4 regions of the Kitasatospora sp. NPDC054939 genome follow, and region 3 is predicted to be linked to each of the others. Evidence: riboswitches for the same ligand, from Rfam matches in the RefSeq annotation. Region 3 holds a riboswitch; each other region holds the start of a gene.
The links. Region 3 has a riboswitch for cyclic di-AMP ahead of ACWGB8_RS27585 (transglycosylase family protein). Riboswitches for the same ligand answer to the same signal wherever they lie in the genome.

Region 1 (7,337 bases), on a different contig from region 3:
TCCCGGCGTCGAGCAGGGCCAGTCGGGGCTCGGGGCGGGAGACCACCCGGGCCCAGCCGTGCAGGGCGCTGCGGAACGGCGCGGCGCCGGCCGGGTCGGCTCCGGCGCTCGCGGCGCCGCGGGCGAGGGGCGAGATCCCGCGGTAGAAGCCGTCGTCGTGGGCCAGGTAGGCGCCGGAGCGCAGCACCACCAGGGTGTCCGGCAGGGCGGCCAACTCCTCGACGACGAGGTCGAAGTAGGCGCTGCCGCCGGCGGTGACGACCGGTGCACGGTCGTCGGCGTACCAGGGGGCGAGCCGCGCGTGGAGTTCGGCGAGCCGGCGCAGGTAGCCGCGGACGGCGTCGAGTCCGGCGGGGGTGGCGTCGTGGGCGAGCGCGCCCTCGTAGCCGGCGGTGCCGGCCAGCCGCAGGGTGGGGGCGTCGTGGACGGCGCGGGCGGTGTCGACGGCCTCGTCGATGCTGCGGGCGCCGGTGCGTCCGCCCAGGCCGCCGAGTTCGACCAGTACCTCGATCGGGCGTTCGGCGCCGGCGGTGCGCAGGGCTTCGTCCATCAGCCGGACGCTCTCGGCGGAGTCGACCCAGGAGGCGAAGGCGAAGCCGGGGTCGGCGGCGAGCCGGTCGGCGAGCCAGCGCAGTCCGGCCGGGTCGAGGAGGGTGTTGGCGAGCTGGATCCGGCGGACGCCGAAGGCGCGGGCGACCCGGACCTGCGGCAGGGTGGCGAGGGTGATGCCGTGGCTGCCGGCGGCCAGTTGGGCCTGCCAGAGGGCGGGGGCCATGGTGGTCTTGCCGTGCGGGGCGAGGGCCACGCCGGCGTCGGCGCACCACGTCGCCATGGTGCGCAGGTTGTGGTCGAGTGCGCCCGCGTCGAGGGTGAGCAGCGGGGTGCCGAGGTCGTCGAGGCGGGGCCGCTCGGCGGTCCAGTCGCGGACGGTCCGGCCCCAGGCGGTGGGCGGGAGGGCCTTGAAGCGCCAGTCGAGCACCTCGTCGGCGAGGGCGGCGATCCCGGCGTCGTCGATGCCGGGCCCGTCGGCGCCGGTCGCGTATCCGCCCGCGAACGTCTGGTCCACCGTCGTCCTCCTTGAGTGCTGCCGAGGCCGTTGACCCCGATGTTGCAGCATGTGCAACGAGGGTTGCACATGCTGGCACCCCGGTTCTAGCATCGGCGCCGGACGAAGGTCAACGGCCGAACCCGCCCGCCCCACCCGACAGGACACCCGAAGCCGCACCACCGACAGGACGCGAGCGGCCCCGAACCGGCCGCAGGACGCGAGGAGCCCCCCACGATGGCAGCACAGCAGACCGCCACCACGCCCGAGGCGGTGTGCGTGGGCGAGTCGATGGCCGTCCTGCTGCCGGACCGGGCCGGGCCGCTGGAGTCGGTGGAGGGCTTCCGGCTCTCCGTCGGCGGGGCGGAGTCCAACGTGGCGGGCGCGCTGGCCGCCCTGGGCGTGCGCAGCGCCTGGATCAGCCGGGTCGGTGACGACGGCTTCGGCCGCCGCCTGGTCACCGAGGTCGCCGACCACGGGGTGGACGTCTCGGCGGTCGCGGTCGATCCGCACCGCCCGACCGGCGTCTACCTCAAGGAGGTCGGCGGCACCACCGGCCGGCGCCACGATCTGGGCCCCGGCCGCAGCCGGCTGCACTACCACCGCCGGGGCTCGGCGGCGTCGGCGCTCTCCCCCGCCCTGCTGGACGATCCGGTGGCGGCCCGCCTGCTGGACGGCGCCCGGCTGCTGCACCTGTCCGGGATCACCGCCGCCCTCTCCGACGACTGCCTGGCCCTGCTGCGCACGCTGCTCGCGGCGCCCCGCCGGCCGGGCCGGCTGGTGAGCTTCGACCTGAACTGGCGGCCGGCCCTCTGGCACGAGCGCGATCCGGCCGTGCTGCCGCCGCTGCTGGACGCCGCCGACCTGCTGCTGCTCGGCGCGGACGAGGCCGAGGCGGCGTTCGGCACCGGCGATCCGCACGAGCTGCGCCGCCGCTTCCCCTCCCCGGCGACCGTCGTGGTGAAGGACGCCGCCCGGGTGGTCACCGCGCTCGACGCGGACGGCGGCGCGGTGGCCGAACCGGCGCTCGCCGTCGAGGTGGTGGAGGCGACCGGCGCGGGCGACGCCTTCGCGGCCGGCTACCTGGCGGGCACCCTGCGCGGCCTGGACCAGCGGGGTCGCCTGCGGCTGGGCCACCTCAGCGCGGCCTGCGCGCTGACGGCGCACGGCGACCAGGGCGAGCTGCCGCCCGAGCCGGTGGTGGCCGCACTGCTCGGCGCCTCCGCCGGGGACTGGTCGGCGACCAGGGTCTCCGCGGATGGCATCGTGTCCCCCGTACTGCCCGCGCCTGGCCACCGACCGGCCGCGTCCTTTGGAGCACGATGAGCCAGACCGTCACCCGCGCCCTGCGCATCCTCGCCGAGCTGGGCGAGGGCGAGCGCTCCCTCGACCAGTTGGCCGAGGTGCTCGGCGTGCACAAGACCACGGTGCTGCGGCTGTTGCAGAGCCTGGAGGAGGAGCGCTTCGTCTACCGCGATCCGGCCTACCGCTACCACCTCGGCGCCGGCCTGTTCGCGCTCTCCGGCCTGGCCCTGGAGCAGCGCGGGGTGCGCCGGATCGCCGCCCCGCGGCTCGCCGAACTGAACGCCGCCACCGGACAGACCGTGCACCTGGCCGCGTACGAGGGCGGCGAGGTCGTCTACATCGACAAGTACGACTCCCGGCACCCGGTCCGGATGTACTCCCGGATCGGGCTGCGCGCCGTCCTGCACAGCGCGGCCGTGTCCAAGGTGCTGCTGGCCGACCTGCCGGTGCCGGAGCGCCGCCGGGTGGTCGCGGGCATCGACTTCGCCCCGCACACGGCCAACACCCTGACCACGCCCGAGGCGCTGCTCGCCGAGCTGGAGCGGGTCGCCGCGCAGGGCTGGGCGCAGGACCACGCGGAGCACGAGGCGTTCATCAACTGCATCGCGGCGCCGATCCGGGACGCCACCGGGCGGGTGGTCGCGGCGGCGTCCATCTCGGTGCCGGACGTCGTCCTGCCGTACGAGCAGGTGCTGGAGCTGCTGCCCCAGTTGCTCGCCACCACCCGGGCGGTCTCCGCCGACTGCGGCCAGCACCCCCAGTCCGGCTGACCCCCCGGCCCCGGCCCGCCCACCGCCCGCCGCCCGCCGCCCGCCGCCCGCCGCCCGCCGCCCGCCGCCCGGCCGAACGCACCATCGACCCGCCGCCGACGAACCACCCCCGACGAACCGCAAGCACCGACGCCCCGAAGCACACGGCACCGCCGCCCCGACCGAACCACCCGTCACCACGAACGAGGAACGCCGCAGATGAGCGACAAGACCGAGATCCGCACCGACGGCGCCCCCGCCCCCGCCTGGATGTTCTCCCAGGGCGTCCGCAAGGGCCCGATCCTGCAGGTCTCCGGCCAGGGCCCGCAGGACCCGGCGACCGGCGAGTACCTGTACCCCGGCGACGTGAAGGCGCAGACCCGCCGCACCCTGGAGAACGTCAAGGCGATCGTCGAGGCGGGCGGCGCCACGGTCGAGGACGTGGTGATGTTCCGCGTGTACCTCACCAAGCGCTCGGACTTCCCGCTGATGAACGAGGTCTACGCCGAGTTCATCGAGGAGAACATCGCGCCGGGCGGGGTGAAGCCCTGCCGCACCACGATCTTCGTCGAACTCCCGCAGGAGCCCATGCTGGTGGAGATCGACGCGCAGGCGGTCATCGGCTGATCGGCACGGCTGACGACGAGGGGTCCGGACCGCACGAGGTCCGGGCCCCTCCGCCGTTCCGGACGGCTCCGCCCGACGGCGCGGGCCCGCCGCGCCGCGCCCGGCAGGGCTTGCCGTGAACCCACAATCGGCTTAGGTTAGCCTCACCTAACTAACCGGAGGTCAGCCATGAGCCCGTTCGCCGACAAGGTGACCGAGGTGTCCGACGCGTCCGCGACGGCCGAGGTCCCCGAGCCCACCGCCGCCGAGCGCGTCTGCAGCCTGCTCACCGCCACCGCCTCCGTGGTGGTCCGGGCCTGCGGCGAACACCACGAACTGGACACCCCGGTCTCCGTCCACGGCTCCCGGCTCCGCCTCTCGGCCCCGCTCGACGCCCCCCTCACCCTCCTCGCCGCCCGCGAACCCGCCGGGCTCGCCGTCGTCCTGGACATCACCGACATCGCCCCGGTCGCCGTCCGCGACCGTGTGCGCGCCCGGCTCACCCTGGCCGGCCGGCTGCACCCCGCCCACCTCTCCGACGACGGCCTGGGCGTCCACCTCGCGCTGGACGTCGCCCACGCGGTGATCTCCACCCCGTACGGCACCACCGCGATGCTCGGCGCCGACCTGGCCCTCGCCGAGCCCGACCCGCTCGCCCGCTACGAGGCCGGGCTGCTCACCCACCTCGCCGACGATCACCCGGACGCCCTCGCGATGCTCACCCGGCTGATCGACCCGAACCTGCTCGCCGACCGGCCGGAGGTCCGCCCGCTCGCCCTGGACCGCTACGGCCTGGTGCTGCGCCTGGACCACCCGCACGGCCACCGCGACATCCGCCTGGTCTTCCCCGAACCCGCCGACGACGCCGACGAGTTCGGCCACCGGGTGTACCAGCTGCTGACCGCCGCCCGGAGCGCGGTGCCCGCCCACCGGCCCTGACCCGCCGACTCCGGCACACTCCTGCGAGCGGAACACGGGGCACGGGGCACGGGGCATGCGACACGGACCACGCACCACCGAACACGCGAGCCGCGGTACGAAGAGCCGCAACACGAAGAGCCGGGCCGGCCCCGCGAGAGGGAGGAAGTCCCTCGCGGAGCCGGCCCGGCTTCTCAACGCCACTCGGCGCGGCGATCACCCGGTCGGGCGGTCACCCGACATGACCATCCCGGGCGGTCGTTCGCCCCGCACCCAGCGGTGGTCCGTTCGACGCGGACGGTGCGACCGGGTCGCCTCAGATGCTGACGCCGTGGGCGCGCAGGTAGGCGATCGGGTCGACGTCCGAGCCGTAGTTGGCGGTGGTGCGGATCTCGAAGTGCAGGTGCGGGCCGGTCACGTTGCCGGTGGCACCGGAGAGGCCGACCTGCTGACCGGCGGTCACGGCCTGGCCGGCCGAGACGCTGATCGAGGACAGGTGGGCGTACTGGGCGTACTTGCCGTCGGCCAGCTTGATGACGACCTCGTTGCCGTACGCACCGCCCGGGCCCGCCTTGACGACGGTACCGGCGGCCACGGCCTTCAGGCTGGTGCCGGTCGGGACCGCGAAGTCCACGCCGGTGTGGTGGCCGGAGGACCACATGGAGCCGGCGACACCGTACGCGGTGCCCTGCTTGGCGCTGACCGGGGCGACGTAGCCGGACGCGGCGGCGGCCGGGGCCGGGGCGGCGGGCTTCGGGGCCTGGGTGGCCGGCGCGGCGGCGGGCTTGGCGGCCGGAGCGGCGGGCTTGGCGGCCTGGACCGGCTTCGGGGCAGCGGTCTTGGGGGCCTCGGCCGGCTTGGCGGCGGGCTTGGCGGCCGGCTTCGCGGAGTCCTGCGAGGCCTGCGGCTTTGCGGCCGGGGCGGCCGGCTTCGGGGCCTCGGCGGCGGCCTTGGCACCCAGCGACAGCTGCTGGCCGGGGAAGATCAGGTTCGGGTTGGCACCGACGACCGAGCGGTTCTGCTCGTACAGCGCCTGCCAGCCGCCCTGGACGTCCTTGGCGGAGGCGATCTTCGAGAGGGTGTCACCGCTGACGACCTTGTAGCTCTCGGCGACGGCCGGCTTGGCGGCCTCGGCCGGCTTCTCGGCGGGGGCGACGGCGTCGACGCTGGTGGCGCCGGTCCAGGTGGAGGTCTGCGCGGGCTGGGTCTTCGCGGCCGGAGCGGTGTGGGCCGAGGCGCTGATGGCGGTCACCAGCGGGAGGGCGAACGCGGCGCCGGTGACGGCGGTGGCGATACCGATGCGGGCGGCGCGGGGCAGGGCGATACGACGAGCCTGTGCGGGCATGGAAGATTTCCTCTCCGACGCCTGCGAGGTGAGCTGTCGGGTTCGGGCTGGAGTTGCCCGGCCGCAAGCGCGGCTTCACCCCTAGCCGAACCGAAATGACGGTCCGGCGACTTACCTGTGGGTCCCCCGCTCCTGCCGTACAGAGCTCAGTTCGAACCTCCGGGCAGCGGCAGGACTAGGCGTTCTACCCGGTGGATCCACCCGGGATGGCCGGGCGGTCGCTGAACTAAAACCCATCCGCCGAACCGAAGCAATGTCGATCTCCGAATTCCGGCGCAAGATCGGGAAATGCCGTGACGCTCCGAATGATCGGCTGCACAGTATGTACACAATCCGATTACGCCGTGCAGTTGGGCGATTCCGCAGCGCCCATTTCCTCATCCGTGCGCATGCGATCACACACGCAGGGCCATCCCCCGACACACCACCGGTGACCCTTGTCACGTAGGCCCCCGGGGAGCACGATCGGGCCGTGGCGAATGACGAGGCAGGCACCCTGCGCCTGAGCACCGCGCAGGGCCGTTGGGTCCTGCTGGCGACCGTGCTCGGCTCCAGCATGGCGATGCTCGACGGCACGGTGGTGAACGTCGCGCTGCCCCGGATCGGCGCCGACCTCGGCGCCTCGATGGCCGCCCTCCAATGGACCCTCAACTCCTACCTGCTGACCCTCGCCGGGCTGATCCTGCTCGGCGGGGCGCTCGGGGACCGCTACGGCCGGCGGCGGATCTTCCTGCTCGGCGTCGCCTGGTTCGCCGCCGCCTCGGCGGCCTGCGCCGCCGCCCCCACCGTCGAGGTGCTGATCGCCGCCCGCGCCCTCCAGGGCATCGGCGGGGCACTGCTCACCCCGGGTTCGCTGGCGATCCTCCAGGCCGCCTTCCACCCCGACGACCGCTCCCGGGCGGTCGGGCTCTGGTCCGGCCTCGGCGGGGTGTCGGCGGCGGTCGGCCCCTTCCTCGGCGGCTGGCTGGTGGAGGGGCCCGGTTGGCGGTGGATCTTCCTGCTGAACGTCCCGCTGGCGGTGCTGGTGATCGCGGTGGCCGCCCGGCACGTCCCGGAGAGCCGGGACGAACGGGCCGTCGGCCGCTTCGACGTGGCCGGTGCGGTCCTGGCGGCGCTCGCCCTGGGCTCCGTCACCTATGCGCTGACCGCAGCCGGCGAGGGCCTGACCCCCGTGGTCTGGCTCACCGGGGCGGCCGGCCTGCTGTTCGGCACGGTGTTCGTCCTGGTCGAACGGCGCCGCGCCGAACCGATGCTGCCGCCGGAGCTCTTCGCCTCCCGGCTGTTCACCGCGGTGAACCTGGTCACCCTCTGCGTGTACGCGGCGTTCAGCGGGATCTTCTTCCTGCTCATGGTGCAGCTGCAGACGGTC
Region 2 (7,337 bases), on a different contig from region 3:
GCCGCGGTCAGGACCAGCGCACGGGCGAGCGCATGCGCTCCTGGCAGCGGGTGTCGGCGGTGCACGGACATGCGGCGGCGGCTCCGATCCTGCGGCCCGGACCCGCCGCCGCACCGGGATCGGGCGGTCGGGGAAGCGGAGTCCGGTGGCAGACGTTAGCGATTCGGGACGAGTGAGTCCAAACCCCCGCGGGATCGAATATTTGACCCTGAATCGGACATGCGGCCGGTCGACGGCAAAGCCGCAGGCCCGGCCTCCGGGAGGGGAGGCCGGGCCTGCGGGAGGAGCGACGCGGGATCAGACCCGCACGATGGCCGAGATCGGCAGCATGCTGGCGGTCTCGTAGCGCACGTTGGCGCCGGGCTTCGGCGCGTGGATGACCTGGCCGCCGCCCACGTACAGCGCGACGTGGCTGCGGTCGGCGCGGTAGATGATCAGGTCGCCGGGCTGGGCGTTGGCGAGGTTGGTGCCCACGTTGGTGCCGGCGCCGGCCTGCTGCTGCGAGGTGCGCGGCAGCGACACACCCGCCTGGGCGTACGCCCACCCGGTGAGGCCGGAGCAGTCGAACGAGGACGGACCGGTGGCGCCGTAGACGTACGGGGCGCCCAGCTTGCTCTCGGCGGCGGCGATGGCCGCCGCGGCGCGCGAGCTGTTCGCGGCCGGGGCCGGCGGCTTGGCCACCGGCGAGGTGGCGGCGGTGGAGCCGGCCGCCGGGCGGGCGGCGTCGCGCGAGGCGCGGTCGGCGGCACCGGCCGCGGCCTTGGCGGCGTCCAGCTTGGCCTGCTCGGCCTTCTGCTTCGCCTCCAGCGCGGCCTTCTCCTCGGCCAGGCGCAGCTGCTCGCGCTCCTGCTCGGTCAGCGTGTTGAGCAGTTCCTGGGCCTTCGCCAGCTTGGCCTGGACCTCCTCCTTGGAGGCCTTCAGCTGCTGGGTGGTGGACTCCAGCTCGTTGAGCTTGGTCTGCGCCTCGGAGCGGTCCTGGTCGAGCTTGCGCTGCTGCTCCTTGAGCTCCTTCAGCGCGCCGGACTGGGTGCTGCCGGCCTGGTTGAGGGTGCCGGCCTGGGTCAGGAAGCTGTCCGGGTTGGTCGAGAGCATCAGCTCGACGGTCGGCGATATGCCGCCGTTGCGGTACTGCTCGGCGGCGATCTCGGCCAGGCCGCCCTGCAGGTCGGTCACCTGGGCCTGCTGACGGGCCACCTTGTCCTGGATCTCGCCGACCTGCTTCTGCAGCTCCTGCTGCTTGGCGACGGATCCGTTGTACTTCTCGGTGGCGACCTCGGCCTGCTCGTGGAGCTGGTCGACCTGCTCCTTGACCTGGTCCTTGCTCGGCATCGGGTCGGCGTGCGCGCCGGACTGCGAGGAGAGGGCGACGGCCGCGGCGGCGGCGGCGGTCAGGATCGAGACGCGGGCGCGGCCGGCAGGCTTGGGACGACGATGGGACGCCACGAAGGCGGACTCCTTCTTCCTACGTCCGCCTACCGGGTGAGCTGACGGGTTCGGGCCGGAAGCATGCCCTACGACGCCTCACCGGCCCTTCCACGGGCCGACCTGGCGCCGATTCACCCCGGAGGAACATGGTTCCCCGGCTCCGCTGTGCAGCCCCCCCGGAGGGGTCCCCTGTCGGACAGTCGGACTGTCCCAGCTGCCTCGCGAACTCGGCGGTAACCACCGCCGCCACCCGGGCTGGGTGATCGACTGTGCGGTGGTTCAAGGCACGACCCTAGTAATGAATCCGTGATCCGTTCAAATCGTTGTCAGAAAAAAGATGGAATGTCAGCTGAGTTCATTTGTGAATATGACCACGTGTGATCGGCCGACCGCACAGGGCTGACCGTTTCCCGACCGGACACCGCAAACAACCGCGCCACCCCTCCCGGAGGGGTGGCGCGGATCACAGGACCGGGCGGGCCGGTCCGGGCGTGTCCCGGGGGTACTGCCGGTCCGTCAGACGACGCGGCGGATGGTGTTGACGCTCATGCCGTCCGACCGGCCGTCGGCCTTCATGACCTTGACGACGTCACCGGTGCGCGGCGCGTGGACGGCCAGGCCGTTGCCGATGTACATCGCCACGTGGCTGCGGTCGGAGCGGTAGATGATGAGGTCGCCCGGCTGGGCCTCGGCGAGCGAGGGCACCCGGGTGCCGACGTTGCCCTGCGCCTGCGAGGTGCGCGGCAGCGAGACGTTCGCCTGCTTGTACGCCCAGACCATCAGGCCCGAGCAGTCGAACGTGCTCGATCCGGTGGCCCCCCACTGGTACGGCGAGCCCTGCTTGCTCATCGCCTTGCCGACGGCGACGCCCGCGTAGCCGGCGGCCTCCGGCAGCGGGGCGCTCAGGTCGGCGCGGGCGGCGTCGCGCGAGGCGCGGTCGGCGGCCTGCTTGGCCTGCTGCAGCGCGGCGCGGTCGGCGGCGCTGAGCGAGTTGAGGAGGTCCTGCGCCTCCTTGAGCTTGCGGTTGACATCCGCCTTGGACTGGTTGAGGTCCTTGGTGGTGCTGTCCAGCGAGGCCAGGACGGCCGCGGCCTCGGTCTTCTGCTGGTCCAGCCGGCGCTGCTGGTCGAGCAGGCCCTTGAGCGCCTCGGCCTGGCTGGTGGAGGCCTGCTGGACGCTGGAGGCCTTGTCCAGGTAGCCGGACGGGTCGGAGGCCAGCATCAGCTGGACGGACGGGTCGATGCCGCCGGAGCGGTACTGCTCGCCCGCCACCTCGGCCAGGCCGGCCTGCAGCTGCGTCATCTGCTCCTGGCCGCGGGCGACCTGGTCCTGCAGCTGGGTGGCCTGCTTGCGCAGCTGCTCGGCCCGCTCCTGGGCGGCGTTGAACTTCTCGGTGGCCTGCTCCGCCTCTTCGTGAAGCTGGTCGACCTGCGTCTTGACGTCCTCCTTGGACGGCTTCGGCGGGGCGGCGTGCGCGCTGACCTGCGCGGAGAGGGCGACCGCGGTCGCAGCGGCGGCAGTGAGCACGGAGACCCGCGCGCGGCTCGGCTGCTTGGGACGGCGGTGGGAGGCCAAGGAGGGGCTCCTTCTTCCTTTGGACTCACCCGTACGAGTGAGAATCCGGAAAATAGGTTTGACGCCAGACCCTAGTGAAGATCACAGGATTGCGCCACTCCCTGCGGAGTACGAACTTCCGGCCCCCGTCCCGGCTTCACGGGATCCACACAGCACGGCAAGCCGACGGCTGACCGCGCGTCACCAAAGGGTAGTGCCCCGAGGCACCGTACTAGGGCCGGGCCAGCCGGTTCAGCAGCAGGACCGACGCCACGGGGCGCGCGCCCGCCTTCCGCACGCCCTCCGCAACCTCCCGGTCCGCCGAGACCACCACCACCGGACGGCCCTGCGGCTCGGCCCGCACCAGCCGCCTGATCAGCTCGTCCGCCGTCTCGCCGGTCCGGGAGAAGCGCACCCGCACCCCGCGCGGCGGCGCCATGATCACCGGCACGTCGAGGTCCTGGCCGTCGAACACACAGGTGACCTCCGCCTGCGTGCGCTGCGCCAGCATCGCCAGACCGCCCAGCAGCCGCAGCCGCTGCTGCTCCAGGGGCAGGGTCGGGTAGCCGGTCTTCGTCACGTTGTAGCCGTCCACCACCAGATGGACCTGCGGGAGCGCCAGCAACTGGTCCAGCAGCGCCGGATCGTCCTCCGCCAGGGCACGCCGGGCCACGTCGTGCGGCGAGGCCGAACCGGGCACCACCGCCTCCACCAGGTCCGCCGGCCGGATCTGCGCGACCGGCAGCGCCAGCTCCCGCTGCAGCCCCTGCGCCGACTGCAGCACGGTGTCCAGCAGCAGCCGCAGCCGCATGTCCTCCACGCTGCGCCCCTCGCGGGCCGAGCGCCGGCCCTGCTCGGCCGCGCCCTCCAGCTCCGATACCCGGTGCTTCAGCCGGCGGGACTCGCTCTCGGCGGCGCTGCGCTCGGCGGCCGACTGCGCCCGCAGCGCCTCCAGCTCGGCGGCCAGCCGGCGCGTCTCGGCCTGCGCCCGGCGGGTGTCGCTCTCCAGCGAGCGGACCTTCTTGCGCAGCGAGTCCGCCTCCTTGCGCACGCCCTCGGCCTCGGCCCGCTGGCGCTCCAGGTCCGTCCGGGCCGCCGCCCGCAGCTCGGAGAGCTCCGCCTGCAGCTTCTCCACCAGCCGTGCGGCCTCCGCCGCGGCGCCCTCCGCGCCGGCCCGCTCGGCCTCCTCGCCGGCCTCCGCGACCAGCCGGCTCCAGCCCGCCGAACGCACCAGGTAGGCGGCGGCCGCGACGTCCATCGGATCGGCGGCGCCGGGCACCGTGCCGCTCTCCAGCGCCCGCACCAGGTCGGGCTGGCCCAGCCGCAGCCGGTCCGCTATCCGCACCCGGAAGGACGGCTCGGACTCCAGGGCGGCGGCCAGCGCCGTCGCCGCGTACTTGGCCCGCCGGGCCGGGGTGAACTTGGCGTACGGGCGCAGCGACTGCGGCAGGTCGGCGGCCGGCAGGCCGCCCAGCGCGTCGGCGGCCAGGCCCACCACCCGGCGGCGCACGCCCTCCGGCAGCGGCCGGTCCAGGTGCTCGGCGGCGCGGTCCGCCTCCGGGTCGCCTGTCGGGGGCTCGGCCGCCGCGTCCGGCTCCGCCGGGCCGCCGGAGCCCTCACCGGACGGGACGGCCTCGACCGCGTGCGGCGCCTGCGCGTCCACAGCGGGCGGCTGCCCCTGCGGCCCGCCGGGCTCCATCGCTGCGTCCACCACGTCCTCGGCTCCGATCCTGTCCTGCGGGGTGCGCCCGGCCCTGGGCCGCCGCCCCGACGTCACGCTCCGTACCATCCGTACGTATTGTCCCGTGCGGTGCGCGGGCGCGCCGCGCACCGGGCACCGCACGGGGCGGGCGTCAGCCCTGCTCGCCCTCGGCGGCCTCGGCCTGCGCGGCCTCCGCGTCCGGGCGGGCCACCAGCTCGACCTGGTCGACCGCGTTGCACCAGCGGCAGCGCACCGACTCGACGGTCTCGCTGAGCACCTCGGTCTCCTCGACCTTGGACTCGCCGGCCAGGTCGAAGTGGAGGAACTCGGTCACCCGCGCGGTGCGGGTCACGTCGAAGCGGGTCAGGTTGCCGCACAGCGTGCAGCGCCAACGGGTCTCTGCGGTCAGGGCGGGGACGGTCATCGGGGTCCTCTCGGCTGGTCCCTGGGTGGGCGCAGGCGCTCCCCCCGGAGCCCCGGCGTCGGCGGCGGGAGGCGGGAATGCCCGCCCCAAGCCTATTGCCTGGGGCAATACCGCGGACGCGCTGGGCCACCTGCCGTACAACGGGTGCCGGGGCCGCCGGACGGGGGAATGCTGGGGCCCATGGCGCTCCCGGTCCGCGACCGCACCGGTGCCCGGGGCGACCGCCCGACCGGTCCGACCCCGGTCGTCACCCGCGCGCTGATCGCGCTCAACACCCTGGTCTTCCTGCTCGCCCCGGCGGCCGGCCTCGACCCGGCGTACGGCACGGGCCGGGACCGCCTCTGCGCGGAGCAGCGGTACGAGCAGCGTTGGGGCGCCGTCCCCGCCGAACTGCTCTCCGGCCGGCCGCTCACCGCCGCTCAGCTGGCGGACGCCCCGGACCCGGTGCCGGGCTGCCCGGCCGCGCCGACCCCGGGCAAGGTCCCGGCGCTCTCGGTGCTCAGCTCGCTCTTCCTGCACGCCGGCTGGCTGCACCTGCTGGGCAACCTGCTCTTCCTGCAGGTCTTCGGCGCCGCGGTGGAGGCCGGGCTCGGCCGGGCCCGGTTCCTCCTCTTCTACCTGGGCACCGGCTGCCTGGCCACGTACGGCTACGCGCTCGCCGAGGCGCACTCCCCCGACGCGACCCGGGTGCTGATCGGCGCCTCGGGGGCGATCTCGGCGGTGCTCGGCGCCTACCTGCGGCTCCATCCGAAGGCCCGGGTCACCACGCTCGTGCCGGTGCTGTTCTTCCTGCCGCTGCGCTTCCCGGCCTGGCTGGTGCTGGGGCTCTGGTTCGGCCTGCAGTGGTGGTCGGTGCACTCGGCCGGGCCCGGGGTGGCGTACCTGGTGCACGTCATCGGGTTCTCGGCCGGCCTCCTGCTCGCGAGTGCCCAGGCCCTAAGCTGGCGCCACCTCACAAAGGAGCCCGAACAGTGATCACCGCCATCGTCCTGATCAAGACCAGTGTCGACCGCATCCCGGAGATCGCCGAGGCCATCGCGGCCATCGAGGGCGTCAGCGAGGTCTACTCGGTGACCGGCGGGTACGACCTGGTGGCGATGGTGCGGGTGCGCCGGCACGACGACCTGGCCGACGTCATCCCGGGCCGGCTGAACAAGGTCCCGGGGGTCGCCCACACCGAGACCCAGATCGCCTTCCGCACCTACTCCCAGCACGACCTGGAGGCCGCGTTCGCGCTCGGCCTGGAGTAGGCCGGGCGCGCCCCGCCACTACCGGCGGGTGTCGGCGACGCAGCGGCCGCCCTCGTTGCGGTAGTTCCACGCGGCGCCGTCCGCGACCAGCTCGCGGACGGCCGCCAGGAAGCGGTCGACGTGCTCGTCCGGGGTGCCCGCGCCGAAGCTGACCCGGATGGCGTTGAGGCTGCGCTCGCCCGGCAGCGACGGCTCGGGCGCACCGCACTCGGAGGGCGCCACGTCCTCGTCGCCGAGCAGCGTGCGCAGCAGCGGGTGGGCGCAGAAGAGCCCGTCGCGCACCCCGATGCCGTACTCGGCGGAGAGCGCGGCCGAGAAGTGCGAGCTGTTCCAGCCCTGGACGACGAAGGAGAGCACCCCGACCCGGGCGGAGTCCGCGCCGAAGAGGTTGAGCACCTTGACCTCGGGCACCTCGGCCAGGCCGGCCGTCAGCCGGGCGATCAGCTCCTGCTCGCGGGCCTCCAGCGCGTCGAAGCCGGCCTCGGTGAGCGCCCGGCAGGCGGAGGCGATGGCGTAGGCGCCGATGACGTTCGGGGAGCCGGCCTCGTGGCGGGCCGGGCCGGCGTTCCACTGGACGGCGACCGAGCCGTCGCCCTCCCGGGCGACGGTCCGGGTGGCACCGCCGCCGGCCAGGTAGGGCTCGGCGGCGTCCAGCCAGTCGCTGCGGCCGGCCAGGACCCCGGCGCCGAACGGCGCGTACAGCTTGTGGCCGGAGAAGGCGATCCAGTCGACGTCCAGCTCGCGCACCGAGACCCGGTGGTGCGGGGCCAGCTGGGCGGCGTCCAGCACGACCCGGGCGCCGTGCCGGTGGGCGGTGGCGGTGAGCTCGGCTACCGGCCAGATCTCGCCGGTGACGTTGGAGGCGCCGGTGACGCAGAGCAGCTTGGGGCCCTCGGGGGCGGCGGCGAGCGCGGCGTCCAGGGCGGCGACCGCCTCGGCACGGGAGCGCGGGGCGCGCAGGTAGCTGACGTCCAGTCCGGCG
Region 3 (7,337 bases):
CCGAAGGGCGTCATCCGGACCTCCTGCCCCGTGTTCCGCGGACGTGCACCGCGCTGTTCCGCGGACGTGCACCGCGTCCATCATGCCTGGCCCGCGTCGGCGGCCGGGTAAGTTCACCGGGGTGACGACCTCCACCGGCGCCGCGGGCGCGAAGCTGATCCTGCTCACCACGACCCATCGGGTGGCGCCCGGGCTGCTGTCCTGGCCGGCCTGGGAGGCGTTGCGCGGGGCCGACCGGGTGCTGGTGGGGGACGCGGAGCATCCGCAGCTGGCGGCGGTGCGGCAGGCGGGGGTCGTGGTGGAGGTGGTGCCGGAGTCCTCGGCGCCGGCCCTGGCCCGGCTGCTGACCGGCACGTCCGCGCCCTCTGCACCCTCCGCGCCCTCCGCGCCCTTCGCACCCTCGGAGACGGCCGAGACGGCCCCGCCCGCCTCCGGCACGACGGTCTGGCTGGGCGGCGCGGACGGCGATCCCGGGCTGACGGTGGCGCTGGCGCGGCTGGCGGTGGAGCAGACGGGGGCGGTCCCGGAGCTGGAGGTGCTGCCGGGTTCGTACGACCTGCCGGGGGCGCGGCTGCTGGACCTGGCGTCGGTGATGGACCGGCTGCGCTCGCCGGGGGGTTGTCCGTGGGACGCCGAGCAGACCCATGCCAGCCTGGTGAAGTACCTGGTGGAGGAGGCCTTCGAGCTGGTCGAGGCGATCGAGGACGGGGACCGCGGCACGCTGCGCGAGGAGCTGGGCGACGTCCTGCTCCAGGTGTTCTTCCACTCCCGGATCGCCGAGGAGCACCCGGAGGACCCGTTCTCGATCGACGACGTCGCGGGGGACATCGTCGACAAGCTGGTCTACCGGCACCCGCACGTGTTCGGCGACACCGAGGCGCGGGGCGCGGCCGAGGTGGAGGCGAACTGGGAGGAGCTGAAGGCGGCCGAGAAGTCGGAGCGCGAGTCGGTGCTGGACGGCGTCCCGGCGGGGCTGCCGTCGCTGGCGTACGCGGCGAAGCTGGTCTCGCGGGTGCGGCGCGCGGGCTTCACGGGCGTGGCGGACGAGCCGTACGAGCTGCCGGCGGAGCTGACCGCGGAGTCGGCGGGCCGGCTGCTGCTGGCGGTGGCGCAGCGGGCGCACGACGCCGGGGTGGACGTGGACGCGGCGCTGCGCTCGGCGGCGCGCGGTTACCGGGACGCGGTGCGCGCGGCGGAGGGCCTGGAGCCGTAGCGGTCGGGCTGCAGCCGCCCGGTCGGGCTGCAGCCGTTCGGGGGCCTCAGACGGCCGCCGTCACCTCGATGACGCGGCGCCGGCGCGGTACGACCTCGCCGATGGCCTCGCCGATCAGGGCGAGCAGTTCGGCGAGGCGGTCCAGGTCGAGGTGGGCGGGGAGGTCGGCGAGCGAGACGATGCGCTCGCCGCCGGGCCCGGCCACGCAGAACAGGTCGATCGGGCCGAGGTGCTTCTCGGTGGTGTCGACGAGGGCGGCGACGTCGCTGGGGCGGTGGATGTCGCCGCAGACGCCGACGACGGGACAGCCCGGCCGGTCGAGTTCGGCGGCGAGGTCCTCGGCGATGCCGGGCTTCTGGTCGGCGATGAGCACACCGACGGCGCCCGCGGCGGTGAAGCGGCGGGCGAGGTCGGCGCCCGACCCGCCCTCCAGTACCGCGATGACCACGACTGCCCCGGTTACCCGCATGGGTGGGCTCCTCCCTGTGGGCGGCTCCGCACCGGCGCCCACGACGATGTTGCGGAGGATCGTAGGCAGGTCCTGACCCTCCGCAACAGGGATTACCCCTCAGGTGACCAGGCTCACGCCTGCCGTACCCCGGGGTCACTCCGCGCTCGTGCGTCCCGTCCACCGGATACCGTCGGGCCATGCCCGATCAGCCCGTGCCCCCGACCCCGCACCGCCTGCCCGATCACCCGGGCCACCCCGACCACCCGGACCGCCCGCCGCTCTTCACATGGGAGTTCGCCGCCGACCCGTACCCGGCGTACGCGTGGCTGCGCGAGCACGCGCCGGTGCACCGCACCACGCTGCCCAGCGGGGTCGACGCCTGGCTGGTGACCCGGTACGCGGATGCCCGGCAGGCGCTGGCCGACGGGCGGCTGTCGAAGAACCCGGCGCACCACAGCGAGCAGGCGCACCGCAGCGGGCGGGTCGGCATCCCGGGCGAGCGGCAGGCCGAGCTGATGACGCACCTGCTGAACATCGACCCGCCGGACCACACCCGGCTGCGCCGGCTGGTGTCGAAGGCGTTCACGCCGCGCCGGGTGGCGCAGTTCGAGCCGCGGGTGCAGCAGCTGACCGACCGGCTGATCGACGGGTTCGCGGCCCGGGGCAGTGCGGACCTGATCCACGAGTTCGCGTTCCCGCTGCCGATCTACGCGATCTGCGACCTGCTGGGGGTGCCGCCGGAGGACCAGGACGACTTCCGGGACTGGGCGGGCATGATGATCCGCCACGGCGGCGGTCCGCGCGGGGGTGTCGGCCGGGCGGTCAAGCGGATGCGCTCGTACCTGCTGGAGCTGATCCACCGCAAGCGGGCGGACCTCGGGGACGACCTGATCTCGGGCCTGATCCGGGCGAGCGACCACGGCGAGCACCTCACCGAGAACGAGGCGGCGGCGATGGCGTTCATCCTGCTCTTCGCCGGCTTCGAGACGACCATCAACCTGATCGGCAACGGGATGTACGCGCTGTTCCGCAACCCGGGGCAGCGGGAGCTGCTGCAGGCGTCGGTGGCGCGCGGGGAGAGCGGGCTGCTGGAGACCGGGATCGAGGAGCTGCTGCGCTACGACGGGCCGGTGGAGCTGGCCACCTGGCGGTTCGCGACCCGGCCGCTGTCCATCGGCGGGGTGGACATCCCGGTGGGCGACCCGGTGCTGGTGGTGCTCGCGGCGGCGGACCGCGATCCGGCCCGGTTCTCCGACGAGAACACCCTGGACCTGGCCCGGGCGGACAATCCGCACCTGGGCTTCGGCCACGGCATCCACTACTGCATCGGCGCCCCGCTGGCCCGGTTGGAGGGGCGGACGGCGCTGGCGACGCTGCTCTCCCGGCTGCCGGACGTCGCGCTGGCGGAGCGTCCGGAGAATCTGCGCTGGCGCGGCGGTCTGATTATGCGAGGACTTCGTGAACTCCCCGTGGAATTCACCCCCGAGCAGCAGACTGGGGCCGGTCCGGGAGGGTGAGGCCCGGGTCGGCCCCGCCGAGCCATCCGTATGCTCCCGATGCCGTTCCCGTGCCGCCGCGACACGTTGACGGCGTGTCGGACGAGGGTGAGAACGATCCGCCTGAACCATCATCAAAGCGGACATACGGCCCTCGTTGGTGGGCGATCGAACGGTCTCCGTAATTCGTGCGTGATACCGACGATATGAGCTTGTGATCGGTTCGGGGTTTGTCTACTCTCCGGTTCAGTTCGCAGCTGCGGACCCCGAGCGCGGTACGCCGAATCCTGCCCGCCGCGCCGCCGGGAAGCCGACCAGCACCCATGGGCAGGGGCGGGGGACCCAGGTTTGTTGCCGTCCCCACGGCTTGGGGTGAAGCCGCAGACGCGGAAGTCTCCGCGCGACGCGGCCGGGCCACCTCCCGGTCCGAACCCGACAGCTCACCTCGCAGGCGTACGGAGAGGGACACCTCCATGCTCTTCGTCGGAACCGGCCGCCACCGTCGCCGCACCCAGACCGAGAAGGCCATCGCCGTCGCCGGGGTCACGGGCGTCGGACTCGCCCTGCCCCTGCTCTCCGCCACCGGCGCCTCCGCGGCCCCGGTCAGCACCTGGGACGCCGTCGCCCAGTGCGAGAGCGGCGGCAACTGGTCCATCAACACGGGGAACGGCTACTACGGCGGCCTGCAGTTCGCCTCCAGCACCTGGAAGTCGTTCGGGGGCACCGCCTACGCGCCGCAGGCCAACGAGGCCAGCAAGGCGGAGCAGATCTCGGTCGCCGAGAAGGTGCTCGCCTCGCAGGGGCCCGGCGCCTGGCCGGTCTGCTCCAAGAAGGCCGGCCTGGTCAAGGACAACACCCCGCCCCAGGTCGAGCGCTCCAACGAGGCCCAGAAGGGCGGCGCGAACGAGCGGCCCGCCGCGGCGCCCCAGCAGCCGTCCCAGCAGGCCGCGCCCGCGCAGGAGCGGCCCGCCCAGCCGGTCTTCACCGGCAAGGCCGGCTGGGACGAGCAGTCGCGGGTGTACTGGTACCAGAACGACGGTGCCTGGTACTGGACCAGCCACGCGCGCGTCTACGAGATGTTCGCCGCCTCGAAGGTCGCCCAGGAGGAGGCCGAGGCGTCGAGCGCCGCCGGTGCGGAGGAGGCCGAGGAGGCGCCCGCCGCCGAGGCCGCCCCCGAGGAGCCCGCCGCCCAGGCCGCCCCCGAGGCCCCCGCGACCGCCACCGGTGCCCCCGTCGCCACCGCGACCGGGGCGTCCGCGCAGGACGGCGCGCCCGTCACGGCCGCGCACCCGGCCGAGGGCGCTCCCGCCGCGGTCCAGCCGGCGGCCCCGGCGGCCGACGGCCACGGCTACACCGTCCGCTCGGGTGACACCCTGTCGGCCATCGCCGCCGCCAACGACGTCCGGGGCGGCTGGCCCGCGCTGTACGACGGCAACCGCGGCACGGTCGGCGAGAACCCGGACCTGATCCTCCCGGGCCAGGTGCTGAACCTCGGCTGACGCCGTGCCGGGCCCGGTCCGCCGGCCCGCCGCTCCTCCCGTGCACCGCCCGGCGACGGAGGGGGTCGTTCGGCCCCCTTCGTCCGCTTCTGGGTGCATCCCACGGGTCGGGCAGGTGAATTACCGGTGGGTAGCCGGGCCACACCCTGAGACGGGAGCGAGGTGGACGTGGCCCGGGGAGCCCGTGCGGTTAGGCTCTGGTCGTAACGACTCCGCAATCGTCCCGCCGACCCCACCACCCCGTCAGCAGGACCCTGCTTCCGCCATAGGAGATGCCTCGTGCCGTCCATCGATGTCGTCGTAGCCCGTGAGATCCTCGACTCGCGTGGCAACCCCACGGTCGAGGTCGAGGTCGGCCTCGACGACGGCAGCACCGGCCGTGCCGCCGTTCCGTCGGGTGCCTCGACCGGTGCCTTCGAGGCGCTGGAGCTGCGCGACGGCGACAAGAACCGCTACTTCGGCAAGGGTGTTGAGAAGGCCGTCCTGGCCGTCATCGAGCAGATCGGCCCGGAGCTGGTCGGCTACGACGCCACCGAGCAGCGCCTGATCGACCAGGCCATGCTCGACCTGGACGCCACCCCGGACAAGTCCTCGCTCGGCGCCAACGCCATCCTGGGCGTCTCGCTGGCCGTCGCGCACGCCGCCTCCGAGGCCAGCGACCTGCCGCTGTTCCGCTACCTGGGCGGCCCGAACGCGCACGTCCTGCCCGTCCCGATGATGAACATCCTCAACGGCGGCTCGCACGCGGACTCCAACGTCGACATCCAGGAGTTCATGATCGCCCCGATCGGCGCGGAGTCCTTCTCCGAGGCCGTCCGCTGGGGCGTCGAGGTCTACCACACCCTCAAGGCGGTCCTGAAGGAGCGCGGCCTGTCCACCGGCCTCGGCGACGAGGGCGGCTTCGCCCCGAACCTGGCCTCCAACCGCGAGGCGCTGGACCTCATCACCGAGGCCATCCAGAAGGCCGGCTACGTGCCCGGCCGCGACATCGCGCTGGCCCTGGACGTCGCCGCCTCCGAGTTCTACAAGGACGGCGCCTACCAGTTCGAGGGCAAGGCCCTCTCCGCCGCCGAGCTCATCGCGTACTACGCCGAGCTGGTCGCCGCCTACCCGCTGGTCTCCATCGAGGACCCGCTGGACGAGTCCGACTGGGACGGCTGGAAGGCCATGACCGTCGAGCTGGGCGACAAGGTCCAGCTGGTCGGCGACGACCTGTTCGTCACCAACCCGGCCCGCCTGGCCAAGGGCATCGAGACCGGCACCGCCAACGCGCTGCTGGTGAAGGTCAACCAGATCGGTTCGCTGACCGAGACCCTGGACGCCGTCGAGCTGGCCCAGCGCAACGGCTACCGCTGCATGATGTCGCACCGCTCCGGCGAGACCGAGGACGTCACCATCGCCGACCTGGCCGTCGCCACCAACTGCGGCCAGATCAAGACCGGTGCCCCGGCCCGCTCCGAGCGCGTCGCCAAGTACAACCAGCTGCTGCGCATCGAGGAGATCCTCGACGACGCCGCCGAGTACGCCGGCCGCGGCGCCTTCCCGCGGTTCCGCTCCGCCGAGCAGTAGGCCCGGCAGGCGCGCGGGCGGACACACACCGCTCGTCTCGGTGCCCCGACCGTTCACCCCGTAGGGTGGGCGGCGGGGCACCGTCACGACCGGCGGGCGTTCACGCCCGAGCGGCGGCAGGAGCGGACCAGGAGGGGGCAGCGAGATGACCGGCTGGAGGATCCCGGGCTTCGCCGCCCGGCCCCGGTTCACGAGCCGGGCGACCGTCCTCGTCCTGGTCCTCTGCTCGCTGGTGGCGATCCTCGCCTACCCGACCCGGCAGTTCGTCTCCCAGCGCTCCGAGATCTCGGCGCAGCGCGCCCGGGCCGAGCACGCCCGGCAGCAGGTCGAGCAGCTGCGCCGGGAGAAGACCCGCTGGCAGGACCCGGAGTACGTGAAGGCCCAGGCCCGGGCCCGGCTGCACTACGCGCTGCCGGGGGAGACCCCGTTCGTCTCGGTGGAGCCGGCCGGTCCGGCCGCCGGGCAGCCCACCGGCGGCACCGCCGCCGCGGGCCCGGCCGCGCCGGGCCCGGTGAAGGCCGCCCAGCCCTGGTACACCGCCTTCTGGCGCTCGGTGGACGCCGCCGACGCCGCCGCCCTCGCCGCGCCGCCCGCGGCGCCCCTTCCAACCGCCCCCGCCACCGCCTCCGCTGGAGACAGCTCCCCCCATGACCACTGAGAACCACCCGACCGTCTCCGACTCCGACGTCGCCGCCATCGCCGCCCAGCTCGGCCGCGTCCCGCGCGGCCTGCGCGCGGTGGCGCACCGCTGCCCGTGCGGCAACCCCGACGTCGTGGAGACGGCCCCCCGGCTCCCGGACGGCACGCCGTTCCCGACGCTCTACTACCTGACCTGCCCCAAGGCCGCCTCGCTGATCGGCACCCTGGAGGCGGACGGCGTGATGAAGGAGCAGAGCGCCCGGCTGGCCGAGGACCCGGAGCTGGCGGCGGCCTACCAGAATGCGCACGAGGACTACATCGCCCGCCGGGACGCCATCGAGGTGCTGGAGGGCTTCCCGAGCGCCGGCGGCATGCCGGACCGGGTCAAGTGCCTGCACGTGCTGGCCGGCCACTCGCTGGCGGCCGGACCGGGCGTCAACCCGCTCGGCGACGAGGCGCTCGGCATGCTG
Region 4 (7,337 bases), on a different contig from region 3:
ATGACCTGGATGTAGGCGTCCACGTCGTCGCGCTTGTCGAGGTAGAGCGCGCTGGTGAGCTGCTCCAGGTAGACGACGTCGGCGAGGTCCTGCTCGGGGAAGCGCAGGATGGTGAAGGCCCCGGACTCCCCCGCGTGCGCGCCGAAGCGGAACGGCATCACCTGGACGACCACGTTGGCCTGCTCGGCGACGTCGATCAGGTACTGGACCTGGCCGCGCATCACGTCGGGGCCGCCGACCGGCCGGCGCAGCGCCGCCTCGTCGATGACGGCCCACAGCCGCGGGCTGGAGCCGTCGGTCAGCAGCTTCTGGCGGCGCTGGCGCAGGCTGACCCGGCGCTCGATCTCCTCGTCGCTGATGACCGGCCGAGACTGTCCGAAAACCGCCCGGGCGTACTCCTCGGACTGCAGCAGTCCGGGGATGAACTGGACCTCGTAGGTGCGGATGAGTGCGGCGGCCTCCTCCAGGCCGACGTAGGTCTGGAACCAGCCCGGCAGGATGTCGTTGTAACTGTGCCACCAGCCGGACTTGTTGGCCTCGCGGACCAGCCCGAGCATGGCCTCGCGCTCGTCGCCGTCGTCGACGCCGTAGAGACTGAGGAGGTCGGCGACGTCGCGCTCCTTGAAGCTGACGCGGCCGAGCTCCATCCGACTGATCTTGGACTCCGAGGCGCGGATGGCGTACCCGGCGTCCTCACGGGTGATGCCGCGGGCTTCGCGGAGCCGGCGCAGCTGGGAACCGAGGAGGATCCGGCGGACCATCGAGCCGCCGCCCGGCTGAACTGTGGTCATGCGGTCGAAACCTCCACCTAGGGCAAACAGCGCACAGTCTGCCATCAGTTGAGCGCTGACGGTGCCGATACTGACGGATGTTCCTATCAGTTCTGCACTTCGCACGCCAGGATGCACGTGCATCCGGCGCTTGCATATGCCAATAGTGCGACTGCACGTGAATCGACTCTTGCATCTGCAGTGAGCGCAGAGGACCATGGTGCACGTGCACCTGCACATCCCTGGCAATCCCGCGGGCTCCGCGTCGACCCCATGCGCGATTCCGTGCACCAGCCCGGCAGCGCCCCCGGCGCCACCGGGCGTTCGTGTGCGCGCGTACCGGGTCGAGGGGGCGGCCGAGCGGCCTAGCGAGTCGGAGGTGACCGGCATGACCCCGGCGGGTCCAGCCGTGTCCGCCCCCTTATGGGAGGAGCTCTTCATGAGCACCGGTACGGCTTTGGCGGTCGACCCCCATGTGGTCACCTGTACGCTCGCTCCTCGCTATGAAGCCGTCAGAACCGCGCGCGACTTCGCCAGGACCGCTCTCCAGCGCTGGGGGCTGGGCGAGCTGTTCGACGACGTCGCGCTGGTGGCCTCGGAGCTGGTGACCAATGCGCTTCGGCACGCGATCGGCGCACGCCCCGACCAACCGGGCGCCGACTTCCCCGTCCAACCGCTGCCGGACGGCCGGCTGCCGATCCGAATAAGCCTGGTGCACCGCTCCCCGCAGGTGGTCTGCGCGGTCAGCGACCCCAGCAGCACCGGGCCGGTGGCCCGGGAGGCGGACTTCGTCGCCGAGTCGGGCCGCGGGCTCCACCTGGTGGACTCCTTCAGTCGCTCCTGGGGCTGGCACCCGCTCTCCGGCGGCAAGGTGGTCTGGGCGCTCTTCGAGTCGGAGTACGCGGCGGGGGCCGGGTTCCTGCCGGGCGGAGCGGTACCGGGTGATCCCGGCGGACGGCACCGGCGTTCGGCCTAGGTGCGGACCGGGAGGCGCGTTGCTCGGGCAGCGCAGTCGCGCCGACTCCCCGGACGACCAGGGCACGGACCGAAGGAACACGGACCGCCGGCGCACGGCCTGCCGTATCGCGGACCGGCCGGACATGGGCCGTCGACCCACGGCCCGTCGGAGCACGGACCGCCGCCGGCACGCGGCCGGCGGGGGCGCGGCAGCCCCGTACGACCGCGGCAGCGGCGGCGGGGGCGGCCGGACAGCAGACAAAGGCCGTCGCGGTGTCGGTACCCACGACGGCCCCCCGATGACCCCCGGCAGCGGGGGTGACGGGCGTTCAGACCGCCAGGTGGTCGAACTCCCCGTCCTTGGCCCCCAGCAGCAGGGCCGCTATCTCGGCCCGGGTGTAGATGAGCGCCGGACCGTCCGGGTAGCGCGAGTTGCGCATCGCGACGTCCCCGCCGGGCAGCGCGGCGAACTCGACGCAGTTGCCCTGGGAGTTGCTGTGCAGGCTCTTCTGCCAGACCACGCCGTCGAGGTCCGCAGCCGCCATTCCGTTGTACGCCGGCCCGCGGAACGCGCGGCGGGGGTCGTACGAGTCCTGCGTGTCGTGCATAGAAGTCTCCCGAAGAGCTCCGGAGTGGTCGTCCAGCTCGGCGCCCCGGCCCTCAGCCGAACGAAGGGGCCGGCCCCGTACCGGCCCGGCACAACGCCTCACTTGACGCGATGATAGCCGTTGTGCACGTGCATCAGCACGGGACGGTGCAGGTGCACGAGGCTTTTCGCAGCCGAATCGGAACCCGCCGCCGACCTGAACAGATCCGGACAAAAACGACTGAATCGGCGAACCGGCGACAACCGTCCGTAGGCGTCCCCCCGCTGAATGTTGATCTTCGAGCGCCGGGAGTCGACCGTTCGTGACAATCCGTCAGCCGACGCCGAACCTGTGAGACATGTCACTCGGCGCGGCTGCAACGCGCGGACCCGTTCGGCACGTCTCACACAGAGTGGGTGCTCGCGAGGGCATTGAGAAGGATATGTCCGGATTCCGGACGCTCCGACCCTCCGGGTTCGGCAGCCGACTGCAGGCAGGGCGGCCTGATGTCCTACGATCTCCGCCATGAGCACCGCAGCCATCCCGGGCGCGCCACTGCCCGTACGCACCCCCGGCTCCCGTGCGCGGGGGCGCCACCGCCGTCCCGAGCGCCCCGAGATCCCGGCCGGTTCCCCGGCCCTGCTGCTCGCTGTGCCCGCCGCCGCCGGACCGGAGTCCCGCCCCGTCGTCGACGAGCTGCTGTCGATCGTCCGCAGCGAGCAGAACGGCGTCGAGACCGCCGCCGGCTACCTGGCCGGCCCCGAGGGCACGGAGAGCGGCGAGCGCACCGTCGCCGAACTGCTGGACCACGCCGCCCAGGCCGGCCTGCCGGTCCCGGTGATCGTCCCGCTGGTCACCGGACCGCACGGCTTCCTGGCCGACCTGCACGCGCTGGCCGCCACGTACGGGGCCACCGTCACCGACGTGCTCGGCCCGCACCCGCTGCTGGCCGAGGCCGTGCACGTGCGCCTCTCCGAGGCCAACCTGGCCCGCGCCGACCGCGCCCGCCTGTTCGCCATCGCCACCGCCGCCGACGGCGTGGTCCTCACCACCGTCGGCGGTGAGGACGCCGCCGCCGCGGCCGGCATCACCGGCGTGCTGCTGGCCGCCCGCCTCGCCGTGCCGGTGGTCGCCGCCGCACTCGACGTGCCCGGCTCGGTGGCCGCCGCCGTCCAGCACCTCAAGGACACCGGCTCGCTGCGCCCCGCGCTGGCCCCGCTTGTGATCGGCCCCGAGGCCGACTCCGAGCTGCTGGCCGCCGCCGCCGAGGAGACCGGCTGCCCGAGCGCCGCCCCGCTCGGCACGTACCAGACGGTGGGCCAGCTGGTGGCCTCCACCTACCTGGCCGCGCTGCCGCCCCAGCCCGTCCTCACCGAGGAGGAGGCCGAGGCCGCCGCCGCCGAGGCCGCCGAGGGCCCGGCCGAGCAGTAACCCTCCCGCAGCACGCCCGAAGGGCCCGGTACCGTGCGGTACCGGGCCCTTCGGCGTCCCCCGCGGCGCGGCCCGCGGCTCAGCGCCGGGCGGTCGGCGCGGCGGCGTCCCGCAGCCGCAGCGAGGGGAGCTGCACCGCGCGGGGGGCCTGCGCGAGCGCGGGCAGCGCGTCGCTGCCGGCGTTCCACTGCGGCTGCGCCGAGCCGCCCCGGCCCGCCGGGAGCACCTGCACCGCCTCGGCGGACCCGGCCCGGCGCAGCACGATGTTCTTCGGGTCCCCGGCCTCCGGGTCGAGCCACAGCTCGTTTCCGCCGAACTCGCAGTCCAGGACGGCGACGTCGTCCGGCCGGCCGTCAGCGCCGGCCCGGAACGCGAAGCCGGCCCGGCGGTGCCCGGTGATCCGGCAGCGGCTGAAGGTGACGGTCTGCCCGGCGAGTTCGTGCCGGGCGGTGGAGACCCCGAAGTCGGCGCGGCCGGCGCCGTCGATCAGCAGGCCGTCGAAGACCGTGCCCCGGTCCCGGCCGAGCGCGTGCAGGGCCACTCCCCCGCCGGCGTTGCCGTACAGCACGCTCGCGGTGTAGTCGAAGTCGTTGAGGTAGGCGCCGTGCTCGATGCCCCAGCCGCCGTTGTGGAAGGCCGCGAACTCGGTGACCGTGTGGTGGTGGCGGGCGTTCAGCCAGACGAAGATGCCGTTCTGCAGGTTGTTGTGGGCCACGCAGCGGCGGAACTCCCAGACGCCCTCGCTGGTCTCCGGCCAGTGGAAGCCGGAGGCGCCGGTGGCGCCCTGGACGCCGACCGCCACGCAGTCCAGCGCCTTGCCGCCGGTGCCCGCGCCGAGGCTGAAGCCGCTCAGCCGGTAGGCCCGCGGGTTGGGTTCGAGCACGGTGCGGGAGGCCACGCAGGAGTCGTACACGATGTCGTCGGACGGGCGCTGCGGGGTGCGGGTGTCGAGCGGCCCGTCCCACCAGTAGGCGTCCTCCCAGGTGTCGTGGCTGATGCAGCTGCGGAAGGTGATGCCGTGGCTGGCGTGCGGGACGAAGGCGTGGTTGCCGGCGTCCCGGACGACCACCCCCTCGACGACGGTGCCCCGGCTGCCGTCGGCGAGCATGTGGAAGTGCAGGCCGTACCGGCCGAGCACCGGGGCGGTGACCGGGGCGGCGCCGTCGGGGCCCTTCCAGGTCTCCTTCGTGTCGGTGCGCGGGCCGACCCAGCGCAGCGCGGCGTGCCGGACGTCGGCGCGGCGGGAGCTGGTGAGGTGGACGTGGGTGCGGCCCTTCGCGGTGCCCTCGACCCGGACGCTGCGGGTCAGGTTGAGGACCTCGGCGCCGGCGTTCACGCCGCCGCCCGCGGCGACCTTCGGGTGGGCGTACCGCAGCGGTGCGGCGAGGGTGACGGTGGCTCCGCTGACGGACTTCACGGTGACGAGGTCGTAGGCGGTGCTGAAGCCCTCGTCGGCGGGCGGGCCGGTCGGGGTGACGGCGAGTTCGTCGCCGGGCAGCCAACCGGTGGGCGGGGCGGCGAGCCTGAGGGCGGTTTCGCCGGGCCGCAGGCCGTCCGCGGCACGCACCCAGGCGGTCTTGGCGGCGCCGTCGAGGCGGAGGTAGCCGGTGCCGGTGACCCAGAGGCCGGTGTCGGTCCCGGCGACCTCCATACCGTCCCCGCGGAAGCGGCGTTCGTCGACCTCCGGGAAGCGGAGGGTGTGCACGGCGGCGCCGTCGGGGGCGAGGGCCAGGGTGCCGCGGACCTCGACGTTGCCGACCGAGGCGAGGGTGAGGCTGCGGTCGGCTGCGAAGACCAGCGAGCCGGTGGGTTCGACGAGCAGCGAGCCGACGGCGGCGTCGGCGTCGAGCAGCACCCGGTCGGTGATCCGGACGGCGGTCCGCGGGCCCGGGACGCTGCCGCCCCAGCCGGCCGGGTCGGACCAGCGGCGGCCGCCCTGGTCGACGGTGGGCCCGGGGGCGGGCGGCTCCGGGGTGCCCGGTCCGGCCGCGGTGGTCGGGGGTCCGCCGTGGGTGTGTGCGGCGGCCGGTGCGCCGGGCGGGCCGGACGGCGGCGGGGTGCCGGGGGCGCTGCCGGTGCGGAGCGCGGCGACCGGCTGGGCGCCCGGGCCGCTCAGCGAGCGCCGCAGCAGTTCGCCGCCGCTGACGGCGGTGAGCACCGTTCCGGCGGCGAGCCAGCGGAGCATCGTCCGGCGGGGTACCGGAGTTGGCGGACCTTCGCCCGGTGTGTCCGCTCTGCGGTGTTTTGCCCGGCGGTGCGCTCCGCGGCCCCTCGGTGCCGGCGGCGGCGCGGGCCGCGGGTCCGGGTCCCCGGGGCGCCGGTCCTCGTCCATGGCCATCGTTGCGTAGCCCTCCCCCCAGACGGCTGCGTCGGTCCTGACGCTCTGAAGCATAGGCAGATCGGTCCAGCCGTACGGGCGTTGCCGGAAATCGGTCATTTCTGATCATGGTGGACACCGCCGCCGGACCGTGCAGGCACACCGTGACGAGAGTCACACATGTTTGCGGTTTGAGAGCGGGTCTGCTTAACGTGCTCCCCGTTCGTGGCCACACGGACCCAGTTCACCCGCAACGCCGAGTCCTGCCGTCGGGTGCGCTGGCAGCGCAGAAACGCACCACGGCAGGAGCGGGGGACCCACAGGTAAGTCGCCCCGGACCTCCCTCGCGGACGGTCCAGGGCTAGGGGTGAAGCCGCGTCCACAGCGCGGCCGGGCAACTCCAGCCCGAATCCGACAGCTCACCTCGCAGGCGTGGGAGAGGACCGCGTCTTCATGCTGCCCACCAACGGCACCAGCCTGCCCAAGCGCGCCCGCCGCCTGATCGCCGCCGTCGGCGTCGCGGGCGTCGGCCTGTCGATCCCCTGCCTCACCGCCGGCACCGCCTCGGCCGCCACCGTCGCCACCTGGGACAAGGTCGCCCAGTGCGAGAGCGGCGGCAACTGGGCCATCAACACCGGCAACGGCTTCTACGGGGGCCTGCAGTTCACCTCCAGCACCTGGGCCGCCTTCGGCGGCACCGCCTTCGCCCCGCGCGCCGACCTGGCCACCAAGGACCAGCAGATCGCGACCGCCGAGAAGGTGCTCGCCGTCCAGGGCCCCGGCGCCTGGCCCGTCTGCTCGGTCAAGGCCGGCCTGACCAAGGGCGGCACCCCGGCCGCCGTCGACACCTCCACCGCCGCCAAGCCGGCCGCGCAGGCCCCGGCCCCGGCCGCCAAGCCCGCCACCCCCGCGCCCGCCAAGCCGTCCACCGCCGCCAAGCCGTCCACCGCGGCCAAGCCCGCCGCCGAGTCGGCCGCCAAGCCCGCCAAGGGCTCCGGTGACGCCGCCAAGGGCGACTGGCAGCAGTACCGCCAGCAGGACGGCCGGGGCGAGCGCGGCGAGTACACCGTCATCGCCGGCGACTGGCTCTCCGCCATCGCCGACAAGCACGACGTCCAGGGCGGCTGGGAGCGGCTGTACGAGCTCAACCGCGACGTCCTGACCGACGGTCCGAACGTCATCTACCCGGGCCAGCACCTGGCCCTGGGCGAGCGCGACCGGGACGGCGACTCGGAGCGGAAGTTCGACTGGTTCAACCGCTCCGGCGACAAGGCC

Region 1: another riboswitch for cyclic di-AMP. It lies ahead of ACWGB8_RS12365 (M23 family metallopeptidase); the one in region 3 lies ahead of ACWGB8_RS27585 (transglycosylase family protein).
Region 2: another riboswitch for cyclic di-AMP. It lies ahead of ACWGB8_RS09380 (NlpC/P60 family protein); the one in region 3 lies ahead of ACWGB8_RS27585 (transglycosylase family protein).
Region 4: another riboswitch for cyclic di-AMP. It lies ahead of ACWGB8_RS26115 (transglycosylase family protein); the one in region 3 lies ahead of ACWGB8_RS27585 (transglycosylase family protein).

What each region holds. Positions count from the first base shown of each region.
Region 1 covers NZ_JBSGXP010000032.1:36,261-43,597, reverse strand. Annotated here, with positions in the region: gene ACWGB8_RS12390 (alanine racemase) at 1-1,066, opposite strand, end outside; gene ACWGB8_RS12385 (sugar kinase) at 1,283-2,371, shown strand; gene ACWGB8_RS12380 (IclR family transcriptional regulator) at 2,368-3,120, shown strand; gene ACWGB8_RS12375 (RidA family protein) at 3,319-3,726, shown strand; gene ACWGB8_RS12370 (DUF2470 domain-containing protein) at 3,895-4,644, shown strand; gene ACWGB8_RS12365 (M23 family metallopeptidase) at 4,940-5,968, opposite strand; cyclic di-AMP (ydaO/yuaA leader) riboswitch at 5,972-6,125, opposite strand; gene ACWGB8_RS12360 (MFS transporter) at 6,441-7,337, shown strand, end outside.
Region 2 covers NZ_JBSGXP010000022.1:28,389-35,725, reverse strand. Annotated here, with positions in the region: gene ACWGB8_RS09385 (NlpC/P60 family protein) at 1-71, opposite strand, end outside; gene ACWGB8_RS09380 (NlpC/P60 family protein) at 298-1,443, opposite strand; cyclic di-AMP (ydaO/yuaA leader) riboswitch at 1,454-1,608, opposite strand; gene ACWGB8_RS09375 (NlpC/P60 family protein) at 1,942-3,000, opposite strand; gene ACWGB8_RS09370 (NYN domain-containing protein) at 3,212-4,678, opposite strand; gene ACWGB8_RS09365 (hypothetical protein) at 4,833-5,105, opposite strand; gene ACWGB8_RS09360 (rhomboid family intramembrane serine protease) at 5,286-6,080, shown strand; gene ACWGB8_RS09355 (Lrp/AsnC ligand binding domain-containing protein) at 6,077-6,355, shown strand; gene ACWGB8_RS09350 (aminotransferase class V-fold PLP-dependent enzyme) at 6,374-7,337, opposite strand, start outside.
Region 3 covers NZ_JBSGXP010000117.1:6,112-13,448, reverse strand. Annotated here, with positions in the region: gene ACWGB8_RS27605 (DUF6083 domain-containing protein) at 1-14, opposite strand, end outside; gene ACWGB8_RS27600 (MazG family protein) at 83-1,213, shown strand; gene ACWGB8_RS27595 (SDR family NAD(P)-dependent oxidoreductase) at 1,260-1,682, opposite strand; gene ACWGB8_RS27590 (cytochrome P450 family protein) at 1,862-3,181, shown strand; cyclic di-AMP (ydaO/yuaA leader) riboswitch at 3,469-3,628, shown strand; gene ACWGB8_RS27585 (transglycosylase family protein) at 3,634-4,659, shown strand; gene eno (phosphopyruvate hydratase) at 4,939-6,228, shown strand; gene ACWGB8_RS27575 (FtsB family cell division protein) at 6,374-6,886, shown strand; partial or broken gene ACWGB8_RS27570 (DUF501 domain-containing protein) at 6,858-7,337, shown strand, end outside.
Region 4 covers NZ_JBSGXP010000104.1:8,942-16,278, forward strand. Annotated here, with positions in the region: gene ACWGB8_RS26090 (helix-turn-helix domain-containing protein) at 1-791, opposite strand, end outside; gene ACWGB8_RS26095 (ATP-binding protein) at 1,210-1,746, shown strand; gene ACWGB8_RS26100 (DUF397 domain-containing protein) at 2,057-2,335, opposite strand; gene ACWGB8_RS26105 (hypothetical protein) at 2,840-3,745, shown strand; gene ACWGB8_RS26110 (hypothetical protein) at 3,825-5,930, opposite strand; cyclic di-AMP (ydaO/yuaA leader) riboswitch at 6,382-6,508, shown strand; gene ACWGB8_RS26115 (transglycosylase family protein) at 6,495-7,337, shown strand, end outside.